Regions from separate parts of the Exiguobacterium sp. SL-10 genome, predicted to be linked through region 1. Evidence: riboswitches for the same ligand, from Rfam matches in the RefSeq annotation. Region 1 holds a riboswitch; the other holds the start of a gene.

The links. Region 1 has a riboswitch for S-adenosylmethionine ahead of EVJ33_RS04275 (Na+/H+ antiporter NhaC family protein). Riboswitches for the same ligand answer to the same signal wherever they lie in the genome.
Region 2: another riboswitch for S-adenosylmethionine. It lies ahead of metK (methionine adenosyltransferase); the one in region 1 lies ahead of EVJ33_RS04275 (Na+/H+ antiporter NhaC family protein).

The regions. Positions count from the first base shown of each region.
Region 1 covers NZ_SJUP01000002.1:263,367-270,236, forward strand. The annotation lists gene EVJ33_RS04255 (PucR family transcriptional regulator) at 1-1,131, opposite strand, end outside; gene EVJ33_RS04260 (divergent PAP2 family protein) at 1,233-1,658, opposite strand; gene trhO (oxygen-dependent tRNA uridine(34) hydroxylase TrhO) at 1,776-2,717, opposite strand; gene EVJ33_RS04270 (TVP38/TMEM64 family protein) at 2,942-3,592, shown strand; gene EVJ33_RS04275 (Na+/H+ antiporter NhaC family protein) at 3,614-4,897, opposite strand; SAM riboswitch class I at 4,970-5,065, opposite strand; gene EVJ33_RS04280 (GGDEF domain-containing protein) at 5,163-6,842, opposite strand.
Region 2 covers NZ_SJUP01000009.1:40,187-47,056, reverse strand. The annotation lists gene EVJ33_RS10905 (GNAT family N-acetyltransferase) at 1-326, opposite strand, end outside; gene EVJ33_RS10900 (hypothetical protein) at 491-1,006, shown strand; gene metK (methionine adenosyltransferase) at 1,046-2,254, opposite strand; SAM riboswitch class I at 2,385-2,504, opposite strand; gene pckA (phosphoenolpyruvate carboxykinase (ATP)) at 2,820-4,391, shown strand; gene EVJ33_RS10885 (alpha/beta hydrolase family protein) at 4,420-5,181, opposite strand; gene ytkD (RNA deprotection pyrophosphohydrolase) at 5,162-5,635, opposite strand; gene EVJ33_RS10875 (glucose-6-phosphate isomerase) at 5,734-6,870, opposite strand, start outside.

The DNA.
Region 1 (6,870 bases):
GATGCGTCGAATCCGATAGAGCACGGTGTTCGGGTGGATATGAAGATGAGATGCGACACGTTTGACGTTCCCATCAAAATAGAAATACCATTCGAGCGTCGTGACGAGCTCGGTATGATGGGCGACATCATATGTTTGCAAACGTTCGATGGTCGGATGCGTCTCGAGTCGCAGCCCGATGCGGCGAGCGAGATCTGGGACGAGTTGATAGATGCCAATCTGTTCGAACGTGTGCGTCGTGGCAAGTTCATACGGAAACTTCCGGCGAAGTGATGTGACCCGTCGTGCCTCTTCCATCGCGGCATACAACATGTCGCTCTCAAAGAAACGCCGGCTGACACCAAGACGCGGCTCCACCTCGTTAAATTTATCTCGCAGCTGGGTCTCGAAGCGGTCGGCCCATTGCAAGAGGGCCGTCTCTTCCTCGGCCAACTCCGATTTCATATAATGCCAGACGAGTAACTGTTGACCATCGATTGCATGTAACACGACCTCAATCGCTTGTTGGGTCGCGAGGACGTAAAACAATCGTTCCGCCAGCTGTGGGGTGATCGGTTGACTGCACTCGATGATTGTGAGTCGGCTGGCGACGGCAATTGGGGCGAGTTCATCTAAGCGCTCGCGATGAGCGGACGACAAGTTAGGGGTGGCCAACACTTCTAAAAAGAAACGCTCGAGCTCGGCATCGATGCGTCGTTCATGCATGGCGATGGTCATCAGCAGCTTTTTAGCGATACTTGCCCCTTCTTTCAACACGGTGAGCTCTTGGTCAGAAAACGGGGTCGTTCGGGCGAGACTCCAAATATAACCGAGCACATCGTCCTGTTGCTTGATGACGACAGCGGCACGCTCCCCGAGACCGACGGCCATCCGGGCCGGGATGACGACCGGTTCGTCGCAATCGATCACTTCTTGCAGGATTCCACTTTCCCATAAATCCTCGATGACGGCTTCCGGGACGCGGCGACCGATAATCGTCGCGATTCGTGCCGGGTCGGTCGAGTCGGGATGGGTGCTATAGGCGAGCAACTGGTGGTGGCGATTTTCAATCGTGATCGGAGCCCGAATCGCCTGTCCGATGGCTTCGGCGAGCGTATCGAGCGATTCGTAAGATTTCTGCAAAAAAGGCATGTCGATTCCTCCTCTCTCTCACTATACCGTCTCTGTTGTGAAAGTTCACAAAAAGATGAGGCGTTTGGAGAAGAAGGGGCGACATGCCTCCACAATTCATATTAAATCGGGAAAAACAATCCGATGACGAGACCGAGCAAGGCACCGACAATGACTTGGAACGGGGTGTGACCGACCAACTCATTTAAGATCGGCGTCTCATGTTTGATGCCTTTGAAATAGTCGTTCAATAAACGAGCCTGGAATCCGACCGCTTGCCGGACGCCTGTCGCGTCGTACATGACGATCGTCGCGAAAATCAAGGCGAGGGCGAACATACTGGAGTCGAGTCCTTCGATGCGCCCGATGACGGTCGTCAATGCGACGACGGTCGAGGAGTGGGAGCTTGGCATCCCACCTGAGGCAAACATGATTTCGAGTTCAAAATCTCGTGTTTTAATGAGTTCGGTTACGAGCTTGGCCGCTTGGGCGATGAACCACGCGAGCAAGGCGGCGAGTAAAGGTTCGTTAAAGAGCAATCGATTCACTTCCTGTCTGACAATGGTATCTACACTATACCCGATTCTGTCAGGCACTAGACGTAAAGTTTTTGTCAAAAAAAGCACCCCGAGCATAGGCTCGAAGTGCTTTTCGGTCGATTTTTGTTACCCGACGACGCCTTCAGTCTCCTGAAGTTTGTCCGCGATATTCTCGATGATATAGCGGTTACGTGGATGCTCCTGGCACTCTTTCGAGCATGAACGCATTTGCTTCGGTTCACACGCTTCACAGCAGAAATGTTGAGCATTACACACCGGGTTGGCACAATTAACGTAACGGACCGTCTTCGTCCCGCAGTGCATGCACTCAGAGACAATCGACGGGTTGACCGTGTTGACGGGGACGTTGATGCGCTCGTCAAAGACGTAAAGCTCGCCTTCCCAGTCTTCGCCTTTCGTAGCGTCGTCTTTGCCGTACATGGCGACGCCGCCTTTAAGGTGGAAAATGTTGTCGTGACCTTGGTCACGCATATATGCGGTAAATTTCTCGCAACGGACGCCTCCGGTACAGTACGTGAGTAACGTTTTCCCTTCGTAGAGGTCCTTGTTCTCTTCGAGCCAATCTGGCATGTAACGAGAAGCCTCTACATCGATTTTGATCGCATTTTTAAAGTGACCAAGATCGTACTCGTAGTTGTTACGAACATCGAGGATGACGACATCGTCGCGATTCATCATCTCTTTCCATTCTGCCGGTTCGAGGTACGCACCGTGCTGTTTAGGCACGTCGAATTCCCCATCAAAGCGCCACGTCACAAGTTCTTTTTTATGACGGACAAAAATTTTCGAGAACGCATGTTCTTCGACTTCATCGATTTTGAACTCGATGTCGCTGAAGTACGGGTTCGCTTTCAAGTCGTTCATGTACTGCTCGGTCTGTTCCCAAGTCCCAGAGCACGTGCCGTTGATTCCTTCGGAAGAAATCAAGATGCGTCCTTTGATTCCAAGGTCCTTGCAATACTTCAGATGCTCTTGTGTGAGCGTTTCTGGGTCTTCGATATTGACGTACTTATAGTACAGCAAGACCCGCATTGGTTTTGTTTCCATTTGTGTTACTCCCCTGTGTTCAGTTTTTTGCAGGAAAACGAACGTTGGGTTGTGTCGTTCGACAAACGGACTTGCCTGCAACCACAAGTCCATATTATATGATAGATATCACAGCGGAATTTCGCAAATACTTTTTATTTTTTTTGAAGGCGTGCAGGGGGATGCGTCTTCCTGAGCGAAATCGGGTAAAAAGGTATTAATGAAAGTCGAAGGTGGAAACTGATATGCTCACATCACTCCAACAATGGATTATCCAATTGATTGAATGGCTTCAAGAACTTCCGGGAGGCCCCTGGGCAGGACTCGGAGCACCGTTCCTTGAAGCGATCTTCCCATTTCTTCCGCTCGTGCTCATCATTTCAGCGAATGCAGCCACGTACGGGTTCTTGCTCGGGACGTTATTGTCTTGGGTCGGCAGTTTACTTGGGACCATTCTTGTCTTCGCGGCCGTGCGCTACGTATTCCGAAAACCGATGACGCGGTGGCTCGAGAGGCACAAACAAGGAGTATACTGGCTTGAACGAATCAATCATATGAGTCCGATCTCGCTTGGCTTTTTATATTCACTCCCGTTCATCCCCGTCAGCTTGATCACGTACTTACTCGCCCTCATTCAAATGCCGCTCCGGACGTTTATCATGGCGGCCGGGTTTGGAAAATTGCTTGTCGTCTTGATTTTCTCCGTCATTGGCGACCAGTGGGAGGAGTTTATTCAAAGTCCGCTCCGCTTATCGATACTTGGACTGTTGCTGTTCGTCCTTTGGGCGATCAGCCGTGGTCTCGAAGAACTGCTCAAGCGGCGCGCCTTCAAAAAACGAAACGAACAACTGAAACGTGAACGTGACGCAAAACGTCAAACGACCCTTCGAAGCTAATGCTTCAAAGGGTCGTTTTGGTTAGGCGCGCTTTTTGAAACGCGGGAAGTTAAAGACAATCGCCAATCCGCCACAAATGAAGAGGAGGAACGGATAGAACATATACGGGACGAGTGCCGGTGACGCCGTGTTCGTCAGTTCGGCGGCGATGAGGAGCTGCGCGCCATAAGGCAACAGGCCTTGGACGCCGCACGAGAAGATGTCGAGTACACTCGCTGACTTTTTACGCTCGATGTCATAATCGTCGGCGATGTTCGCCGCGAGCGGTCCGGCGACGAGAATCGAAATCGTGTTGTTCGCCGTCGCGACGTTCGTCGCACTGACGAGCCCGGCGATGCTCCATTCGGCGCCGGCCCGTTTTTGAATCCGCGACGTGAGCGTGTCACGCAAATAAGTGAGTCCGCCGTTATGCGAAATCAGTCCGACGAGTCCGCCCATGAGGAGCGTCAAGATTGAGATTTCGGCCATACCCATCATTCCGTCGGCCATAGCCGTGACGTATGACGTGACAGCCAAACTCCCATCGATCAACCCGATGATGCCGGTCAAGGCGATGCCGCCGAGCAAGACGAGGATGACGTTCAACCCGGTCAAGGCGAGAGCGATGACGGCGAGATAGGGGATCAGCTTGTACCATTCAAACGCGGCCGCATCGACAGTCGATTCACCGCTCGACAAGATGGATAAGAGCACGATTGTGATGAGTGCGGCCGGTAGGACGATCCAAAAGTTGGTCCGAAATTTATCGCGCATATTTGTGCGTTGGGTCCGGACGGCGGCGATCGTCGTGTCCGAGATGAACGACAAGTTATCCCCGAACATGGCACCGCCGACGACGGCTGCCGCCGCGATGGCGATATTGACGCCGCTCTCTTCATGGATACCGAGTGCGATTGGGGCGAGGGCGGCAATTGTGCCCGTCGATGTTCCCATCGCCATCGAGATGAAAGCCGCGATGACGAATAGACCGCTCAGTAAGAGCGAGGACGGTAAAAACGTCAGTGCCGCATTGACGGTCGCATCGATTGCGCCGATTGCTTCCGCGACGTTCGAGAACGCCCCGGCGAGCAAGAAGATGAAGACCATGATCAAAATACCAGGGTTCCCCGCGCCTTGGGCGACGCGTTCAACCGTCTGGGTGACGCTACCTTTCGTCATCATCGCCGCGACGATGACCGCGATTAATGCCGCGATCAAGACCGGAAATTTATAAAAGTCGTCATAGTAGATGCCTGCCCCAATAAAGAAGACGAGGAAGACGAGTAAAGGCAAGAGCGCCCATTTGTTAGCTGTTGGTTGTTCCAATCGATTCACCTCATTTGATTAAAATAAAAAGAGAGCCTTCTGAAAAAAGGCCCCCTCTACAAGAAAACACTTTTTTCATCTTTCGAGCAGACTGCTCGCTGGATTTGGCACAGGTTACCCGCTGCCGAGACGTCACTGGGCCAGTCCCTCAGTCTCTCTTGATAAAAAAGTTGTGATATTTAGTTATTAGACACGTTCCCTAACGTACCTGTTTCACATCCGCTTGTCAATAGCAAACCCCCACGCGGTGAACGTGGGGGATACGTCAAGTCGTCAAGAAATTGTAATGGGCGACACGGTTGCGTCCGGCGTATTTGCCGCCGACGTAGAGGGCCCGGTCAGCGTTACGAATCGTATCATCGAGGCGTTTGTCACCGAACATCAGAATCGTATCAACACCGATCGAAGCGGTTACCGAGATGTCAATCCCGTCGACATGGAACGGTTTGCTCTCGATTTGTTGACGAATCCGTTCGGCGATCTCGATGGCTTGTTCGACATCGCATCGGTTCAACAGCAAGATGAACTCCTCGCCGCCGTAACGGGCGGCAAAGTCGTCGGTACGCAATACTTGGCGAATCCGTCGCCCGAACTCTTGGAGCACACGATCCCCGACTTGATGTCCATGCGTGTCGTTGATTTTCTTGAAAAAGTCGATGTCGAGCATCGCGACCGAAATCGGATACATCGACCCATCCGAGATTTGTTGAATCCCGTATTCATAAAAAGCCCGCGCATTGGCGAGAAGCGTCAAACTGTCCGTCCGGCTCTCCGTGTAGAGACGGTCGCGTTCGTGGCAACGACTGATCGTCCGGTTGAACGACTTGAGCAGTTTGACGATCTCGCGTTGAATGATCGGAGGATAGCCGTAGACGTGCTCGCCGGTCATGACGAGCCACGTGCGAATTCCTTCAATCTCCTCGGATCGGACCGAGATGAAACTGTGATAGTCGTCGTTAAATTCCTTCGACAGCGGTGCGTCCCATTCGAAGCGCATCTCATACTCGACTGAGGCTTCGTTCGGATAAGCGTGATCGAGCAAATCAAACACGAGGTGACGGTCAATCGGCTGACGCGTCTTCAAATCAAAGTACAGCGTGCGGTCGAACAATTTAAACTCGACGAACCCCTCGTCATAGTGATTGAGTCGCTCGCATTGACTGAGAAACACTTCGATGGCTTGGGCCTCGCTCTGCGAGAGCGACACGGCTTCTTTCGCTTCATCATACTGCTCAATCAATGACTTGAAAGCGTCTTGTCGACCTTTTTGGATGACGAGCCGCTTGATCAAAAACGTGAGCGCGGCGGCGATGCTGCTGACGACGAGCAAGTTCGTCTCTCGGAAGAACGATGCCGCCAAAATGAAGATGAGACTGACGATATACGTATAAAACGCGATGTTCAAAAAATCGCGGACCGGGATATCGACCCGGAACCACCAACCGACTTGATACTTTTGGATCACCGTATTCAAAATGATGGCAACAATCAAACCGGCGAGCGGGAGAAACGAGTCTTGGGAATAAAAGCCGAGACCGGTCTCACCGCCGAGTGCAACATACACGCTGGCCGGGATCGCGATTTCTAAAAACGATGTGATCGCGTTCCACGGATACGTGAAGCGGAAGCGCCGAAGCGCGACGCGTGGTTTCAAGTTGACGAACTGAAAGACGAGTAGGCCGATTTGGTTGACGAACAGGGCCGTCTCGAAATCGAAAAACAAGAAAATGATGAGGACGATACTTTCTGAAAATGTGAAATAGACACCTTTCCGTTCGATGGAGTCCATTTGAAAAATGATGACGAGCAACGCGATTAAAAAGAAATGCAACGGCTCGATGGCCGGTATGTTCAATACGCCTGTCGCGAACAAGGAAATCGTCAAGATGAATAAAGCACTCCAAATACTCCAACCGAGGACGGACATCTTGCGAAAATAGTTCATGGTTCCCTCCTATGTGGGAAAAATTCAA
Region 2 (6,870 bases), on a different contig from region 1:
TGAACTTTGCGCTCGCGCAAATGAGTCAACAGGACCGTTCCGAGACCTTGTCGGTGATGGGCCGGATGAAGATAGAGTCGCAGTACTTCCCACGTGTCCCCGCGGTCGATCGCATGATAAAACCCGATGACGTCGCCTTCGGCTTCACCGACAATGAACAACTGCTCTTTCGCTTCTTCGCTTGAACTGATGGCGCGGACGATCTCCTCCTGCTGATAAGCCCGTTCCATCACTTTTGACCGAACCTCGTCTTGTTCACTGACCGTCGCGAGCGCAATGTCGCGGATGGTGGCGGCATCTTCTGGAACGGCTTCTCGAATCTTCATAACGGCATCCCCCTTTTGGCCAATCTAGTAGTATCATTCCCCATCAGCAAAAAAATATCCTGCCCGCTTATTACTTTTTGATGTCGAAATGAAGGAAGACGTTATTTTCCATTTTGACTCGGGTATAAGAGTATCAATGCCAACTTACAAAAAGGAGTGTTACTATGGAACCGAAACTACAACACGATCCACAAGTAGAACAAGCCAACAATCCAAATCGTCAGTTTGACCAATCAAATACAGGTGGTCCTAAAATCACCGTCGTGACCGGGATGCTCCTCGGCGCCCTCGTCGGTGGATTGCTCGCCCTACTTAGTACGTCGAACCGCGAGAACACGAAACAATCGTTCTCGAGCGCGAAATCGTCGGTCGGCGGTCTCGTCGATACGGTCAAACAAGACCCGGCCGGAAAAGCCTCACAAGTCATCGACCAAGTGAAATCGGCTTCTGGAATCATCCAAGAAGTTGCCACTGACGTCCAAAACGTCTATGAAAAAGTCGCTGGTGAAGTTGATACCGTCAAAGAAGACGTGAACAAAGTCGTCGGAACGGCGCAAGAAGCGAAGGCCGATTTACAAGACATCGGTGAGAAAGTCGTCGAAGCGAAAGATACGGCGCTCGGTCAAGAAACCTCGTCAAATAATAGCGAATCATCAAATGACAATAAACCACGAGCATAAAAAAACGACCTTTCGCTGAGAAAGGTCGTTTCTACTGTCTTATGCGAAGCGTTTCGCGCCTTCTTCAAGCACTGCCGCTTTGTCCGTTTGCTCCCATGGGAGTTCAACGTCCGTACGACCGAAGTGGCCGTAAGCTGCTGTTTGCTTGTAGATTGGGCGACGAAGGTCGAGCATCTTGATGATGCCGGCCGGACGAAGGTCGAAGTTCTCGCGAACGAGTTCGACGAGCTCAGTCTCGCTCAATTTACCTGTGCCGAACGTGTCGACCGCAATCGATACCGGGTGGGCAACGCCGATCGCGTAAGCGAGTTGTACTTCTGCTTTATCAGCAAGTCCCGCTGCAACGAGGTTTTTGGCTACGTAACGAGCTGCATATGCCGCTGAACGGTCAACTTTGGTTGGATCTTTACCAGAGAACGCACCGCCGCCATGGCGAGCGTAACCACCGTACGTATCGACGATGATTTTACGTCCTGTAAGGCCTGCATCCCCTTGTGGTCCACCGATAACGAAGCGGCCAGTCGGGTTGATGAAGTATTTCGTGTCTGCGTCGATGAGTTCAGCCGGGATGACCGCATCGATGACGTGCTCTTTCAAATCAGCTTGGATTTGCTCGAGCGTGATGTCTTCGGCGTGTTGTGTCGAGATGACGATCGTGTCGATGCGAACCGGGTTGTTCGCTTCGTCGTATTCGACTGTTACTTGTGTCTTCCCATCAGGGCGAAGGTAAGCGAGCGTTCCGTTTTTACGAACTTCTGCCAAACGGCGCGACAATTTGTGAGCGAGTGAAATCGGGAGCGGCATGAGTTCAGGTGTCTCTTTTGTTGCGTAACCGAACATGAGACCTTGGTCACCAGCACCGATCGCATCGATTTCTTCTTCAGTCATGTGTCCTTCACGAGCTTCGAGCGCTTGGTCGACACCTTGGGCGATGTCTACTGATTGCTCGTCAATCGATGTGAGGACCGCACAAGTCTCTGCATCGAAACCATATTTCGCACGTGTGTAGCCGATCTCACGAACTGTTTCACGAACAACTTTCGGGATATCCACGTAAGTTGATGTTGTGATCTCACCCGCTACGAGCACGAGACCTGTTGTGACAGATGTCTCAGCCGCAACGCGGGCGTTTGGATCTTCAGCTAAAATTGCATCCAAAATCGCATCTGAGATTTGGTCACAAATTTTATCCGGATGTCCTTCCGTGACGGACTCCGAAGTGAAAAGTCGACGGTTCAAGTTTGCCATTTCGAAAAACCTCCTATAATAAGGGTGATGTGTGGACGGTACTCGTTCCCCTTACGCGTTGCTTTGGGACGGTAATGAAAAAAACCTTTCGCCATGTTCAATGGGAAAGGTTGAATCGTTCTTCCTTACCCTCTTATCGTTCGAAGCTTGCGCTTCGCTTCAGGATAGCACCTTTTCCGAATAACAATGACAAATCGGACGGTTGCTGGGCTTCGTAGGGCCTTGTTCCCTCCACCGCTCAGAATAAGAGTATCCGTTACGAAGACCATCATATAAATGACACCCCGTTCTGTCAAGCGTATCGACCGAATTCGTCAAACTTTTCATGTACGTCCATTAGTTATGTTTGTGAAATATCAAACATTTTTTTGACGGTTTTTGTTTTTGTACTATGACCTGGTACAGAATATGTTAGAATGACAATGTAAGAAAGCGCTTACTTTAAGGGGTAAAAAATGCTTGTTTTTGATTAGTATGTCACATATAATAAAAAACGTCATACTAATTAAACGCGGAAGTATGCGGATTTCATCCACATCTATTTAGGGGAAAGGTGGGATTCAGGATGGCGACAACGCTCCTGAAAATCGAAGAATTAATTAAAGGTGCCGACATGAAGCGGAACTTAACGGTTCCAGAACTGGTGGAAGAAGCCATTCGCAACGGGGAAGGCGTACTGACGAAAGACGGGGCTTTATCGGTCAGTACAGGTAAATTCACAGGACGGTCACCGAAAGACAAATTCGTCGTGCAAGATGAAGTCAGCAATCATTTAGTGGACTGGGGTCCGGTCAACCAACCGATCGCGGAAGAGAAGTTCACCGCACTACTCGATAAAGTGCTCACACATCTCGAGACGAAAGAAAAACTTTATTATCTCGAGGCGTCTGCCGGGGCAGACGAGCATTACACGCTTCCGGTCCGGGCCATCACGGAATACGCATGGCACAACTTGTTCGCGAAACAATTGTTCTTGCGCGAATGGCCGACACAAGGTGCCTTCGAGCCGTTCACGGTCATCTATGCACCGAGCTATAAGGCCGACCCGGTCGTCGACGGGACGAACTCAGAAACGTTCATTCTCGTCTCATTCGCCAAGCGGACCATTCTGATCGGGGGAACAGAATACGGCGGCGAAATTAAGAAGTCGATTTTCTCGGTCATGAACTTCCTGTTACCAGAGCAGCATGTCTTATCGATGCACTGCTCGGCGAACGTATCGGACGCCGGTGAGACGGCTCTCTTCTTCGGACTATCTGGTACCGGAAAGACGACGTTATCGGCCGATACAGAGCGACATTTGATCGGCGACGACGAACACGGCTGGTCTCCAGACGGCGTCTTCAATATCGAAGGCGGTTGCTACGCGAAGACAATCAACTTGTCGCGTGAGAACGAGCCACAAATCTATGATGCCATCCGATTCGGCTCGTTGATTGAGAACGTCGTTTTAGACGAGTCTCGCGCGCCGGACTACAAGAACATCTCGCTCACCGAAAACACACGGGCCGCCTATCCGATTCAATTCATCGATAATGCGATGCTTCCTTCACGGGCCGGGCATCCGAACACGATCGTCTTCTTGACGGCTGACGCATACGGGGTGTTGCCTCCAATCAGCAAATTGACGAAGGAGCAGGCGATGTATCACTTCTTATCGGGTTATACATCGAAGCTCGCCGGTACGGAGCGCGGTGTCACTGAACCACAAGCGACGTTCTCGACATGCTTCGGTTCACCGTTCTTGCCACTCGCGCCGGAACGATATGCCGATATGCTCGGTACGTTGATCGAGAAACATGACGTCGACGTCTATCTCGTCAATACGGGTTGGACTGGCGGAGCATACGGGGAAGGCTCACGGATGAAACTCGCCTATACACGGGCGATGGTGAACGCTGCCGTCAACGGAAAACTACGTGACGTCGAGACGACGCGCCACGACATCTTCAACGTCGAGATTCCACGCCACATCGACGGAGTGCCAGCGGACGTGCTTGATCCGCGTGGTACATGGAAAGACGGGGCCCGTTATGACGCCGAGGCGGCAGCGCTCGCCCGTAAGTTCCAAGACAACTTTAAGCGATTCACCAAAACGAGTGAGGCGGTCGTTGCGGCCGGTCCAATCATCGTCTAATAAAAAATGACTAGCGCCCGAGCAGGCACTAGTCATTTTTTTGTGCGATGGCTAACATCCAATCCATTGCCTCTTCGGTCGTCTTCCACTTTTCCCAAAACGGGAGTTGATGGGCGAACGGAACGACCCAAAGCTCGGCCCGCTCCCCCATTCGTTCGGCCACGGCTGTCGCATGACGAAGTCGCACTTGCTCGTCGTCTGTCCCGTGAATCAATAATGTCGGGGCCTCCCAGTCTTTGTAGAGAGGCGAACGCTCCACATAAGCCGCACGCGCCGCTTCCGGGTCCCCCCCGGTCATGCGACGGAGCATTTTCCGCATCGAGCGCTGTTCTTCATACGTCCACTCGAGATTGGTGACACCCGCCCATGATGTGACGGACGTGAGCGGCCGTTCCGCAGCGAGCGATAACGCCATCATGCCCCCGCGCGAGAAACCAAGGGCATGAATAAACGTATCCGTTCGACGGACGCGGTCATAGAGGGACAAGACGTCCTCTAAGTCCGCCCCGCCGAAGTCCTCTTTCCCGCTTCCGCCATGGTTACCCCGATAGACGGGAGCCACGACGTGGAAGCCTCTGGCCGCAAACTGCATCAACCGGGGCAAACGCACGTCCCCGATTCGTCCGGTCCCACCACGCAAATAAAACAAGACGTGCCCGTTTGGCCGTTTCGGCGTGATTGTATAGGCAACGACGTCCTCACCGTCGCGCGTCGCATACCAGCCTCGGTGAATCGGATAGCCGGCATACGGCGGCAGGACCTCGACCTTGTCAAACCAAGCGTTTTTCATGGAGCACCTTCATCGTTTCCGGGAGCACCCGGTCCTTCATCATGAAGCTGTACCGGTTGTTCCGGAGCAAATTCGTTGGCAACTCCGCCATCAAGACGGCTCCGTCGGTCTCATCGACTGCCGGATGATCGTCAAAGCGCTCAATCTCAGCAAAATAAATATTTTTAATGACCGTGTCCCCGCGTCCGAGCACGCGGTATTGTCCGAGATAATGCAGCGTCTTCACGACACCGCCCGTCTCTTCATACACTTCCCGAATCGCGGCATCGTCCTCATGCTCGCCAGGCTCAACTTTTCCGCCCGGGAACTCGAGTCCGCGTTGTTTATGCTTCGTCAGCACCCATTGATTCTCGTAGCGGGCGACGACCCAGACGTGGAGCGGCGTATCCGAAAATGGATAGTGCGCAAAGCTCAACTCGACTTTATTGTGATAGTAGTCTGTGAATGTCAACATAGTCCATCCCTTTCCTTCCCCTGTCTACTCTCACTTTACCTTGTCTTCCTCCAGTTTCAAACAAAAAAATAGGCCCGCCGGAGCGGACCTACTCGAAATTACTGGTTCAAACGCTTTTCAAGCTCAGCTTTTTGCTCTTCGTAACCTGGTTTTCCAAGCAACGCGAACATGTTCGCTTTGTACGCTTCCACACCTGGTTGATTGAACGGGTTCACCCCGAGAATGTATCCGCTCATCGCGCATGCCTTCTCGAAGAAGTAGAACAAGTAACCGAGGTGGTACGGCGTCATATCCGGCAATTCGACGACGAGGTTCGGGACTTCTCCGTCCGTGTGGGCGAGGAGTGTTCCTTCGGCTGCCTTGTCGTTCACGAATTGAATCGTTTCGCCGGCAAGGAAGTTCAAGCCATCGAGGTCTTGTGCGTCTTCTGGCACGTTCATCGTATGACGGACGTTCGTGACACGGATGACCGTCTCGAACAAGTCACGACGACCTTCCTGGATGTATTGCCCCATCGAGTGGAGGTCGGTCGAGAAGTCGACTGCCGCCGGGAAAATCCCTTTGTTGTCTTTTCCTTCCGACTCGCCGTAAAGCTGTTTCCACCACTCTGACACGTAGTGAAGGGCCGGCTCGTAGTTGACGAGCAACTCGATCGACTTGCCTTTTGCATACAAGGCGTTACGGACGACCGCATATTGGTACGCCTCGTTCTCAGAGAGCTCTGGTGACGAATACGCGTCTTGTGCGTCGCGTGCACCTTCCATGAGAGCGTCAATATCGATGCCTGCCGCCGCAATCGGAAGGAGTCCGACCGGTGTGAGGACCGAGAAACGGCCTCCGACGTCATCCGGGATGACGAACGTTTCGTAACCTTCTGCATCCGCGAGCGTCTTCAAGGCGCCACGAGCACGGTCTGTCGTCGCATAAATGCGCTCACGAGCACCGTCTTGACCATATTTGTCTTCCATGAACTGTTTCAAGACACGGAACGCGATCGCCGGCTCTGTCGTCGTTCCCGATTTCGAGATGACGTTGACCGAGACGTCTTTGCCTTCGAGCACGTGGAGCAACTCTGTCAAATAAGTAGACGAGATGTTGTGACCAGCGAAGAAGACTTGTGGCGCGTTGCGCTCTTCTTTTGACAATACGTTGAAGAATGAATGTTGAAGCATCTCGATTGCCGCGCGTGCGCCGAGGTATGATCCACCGATTCCGACGACGACGAGGACGTCCGA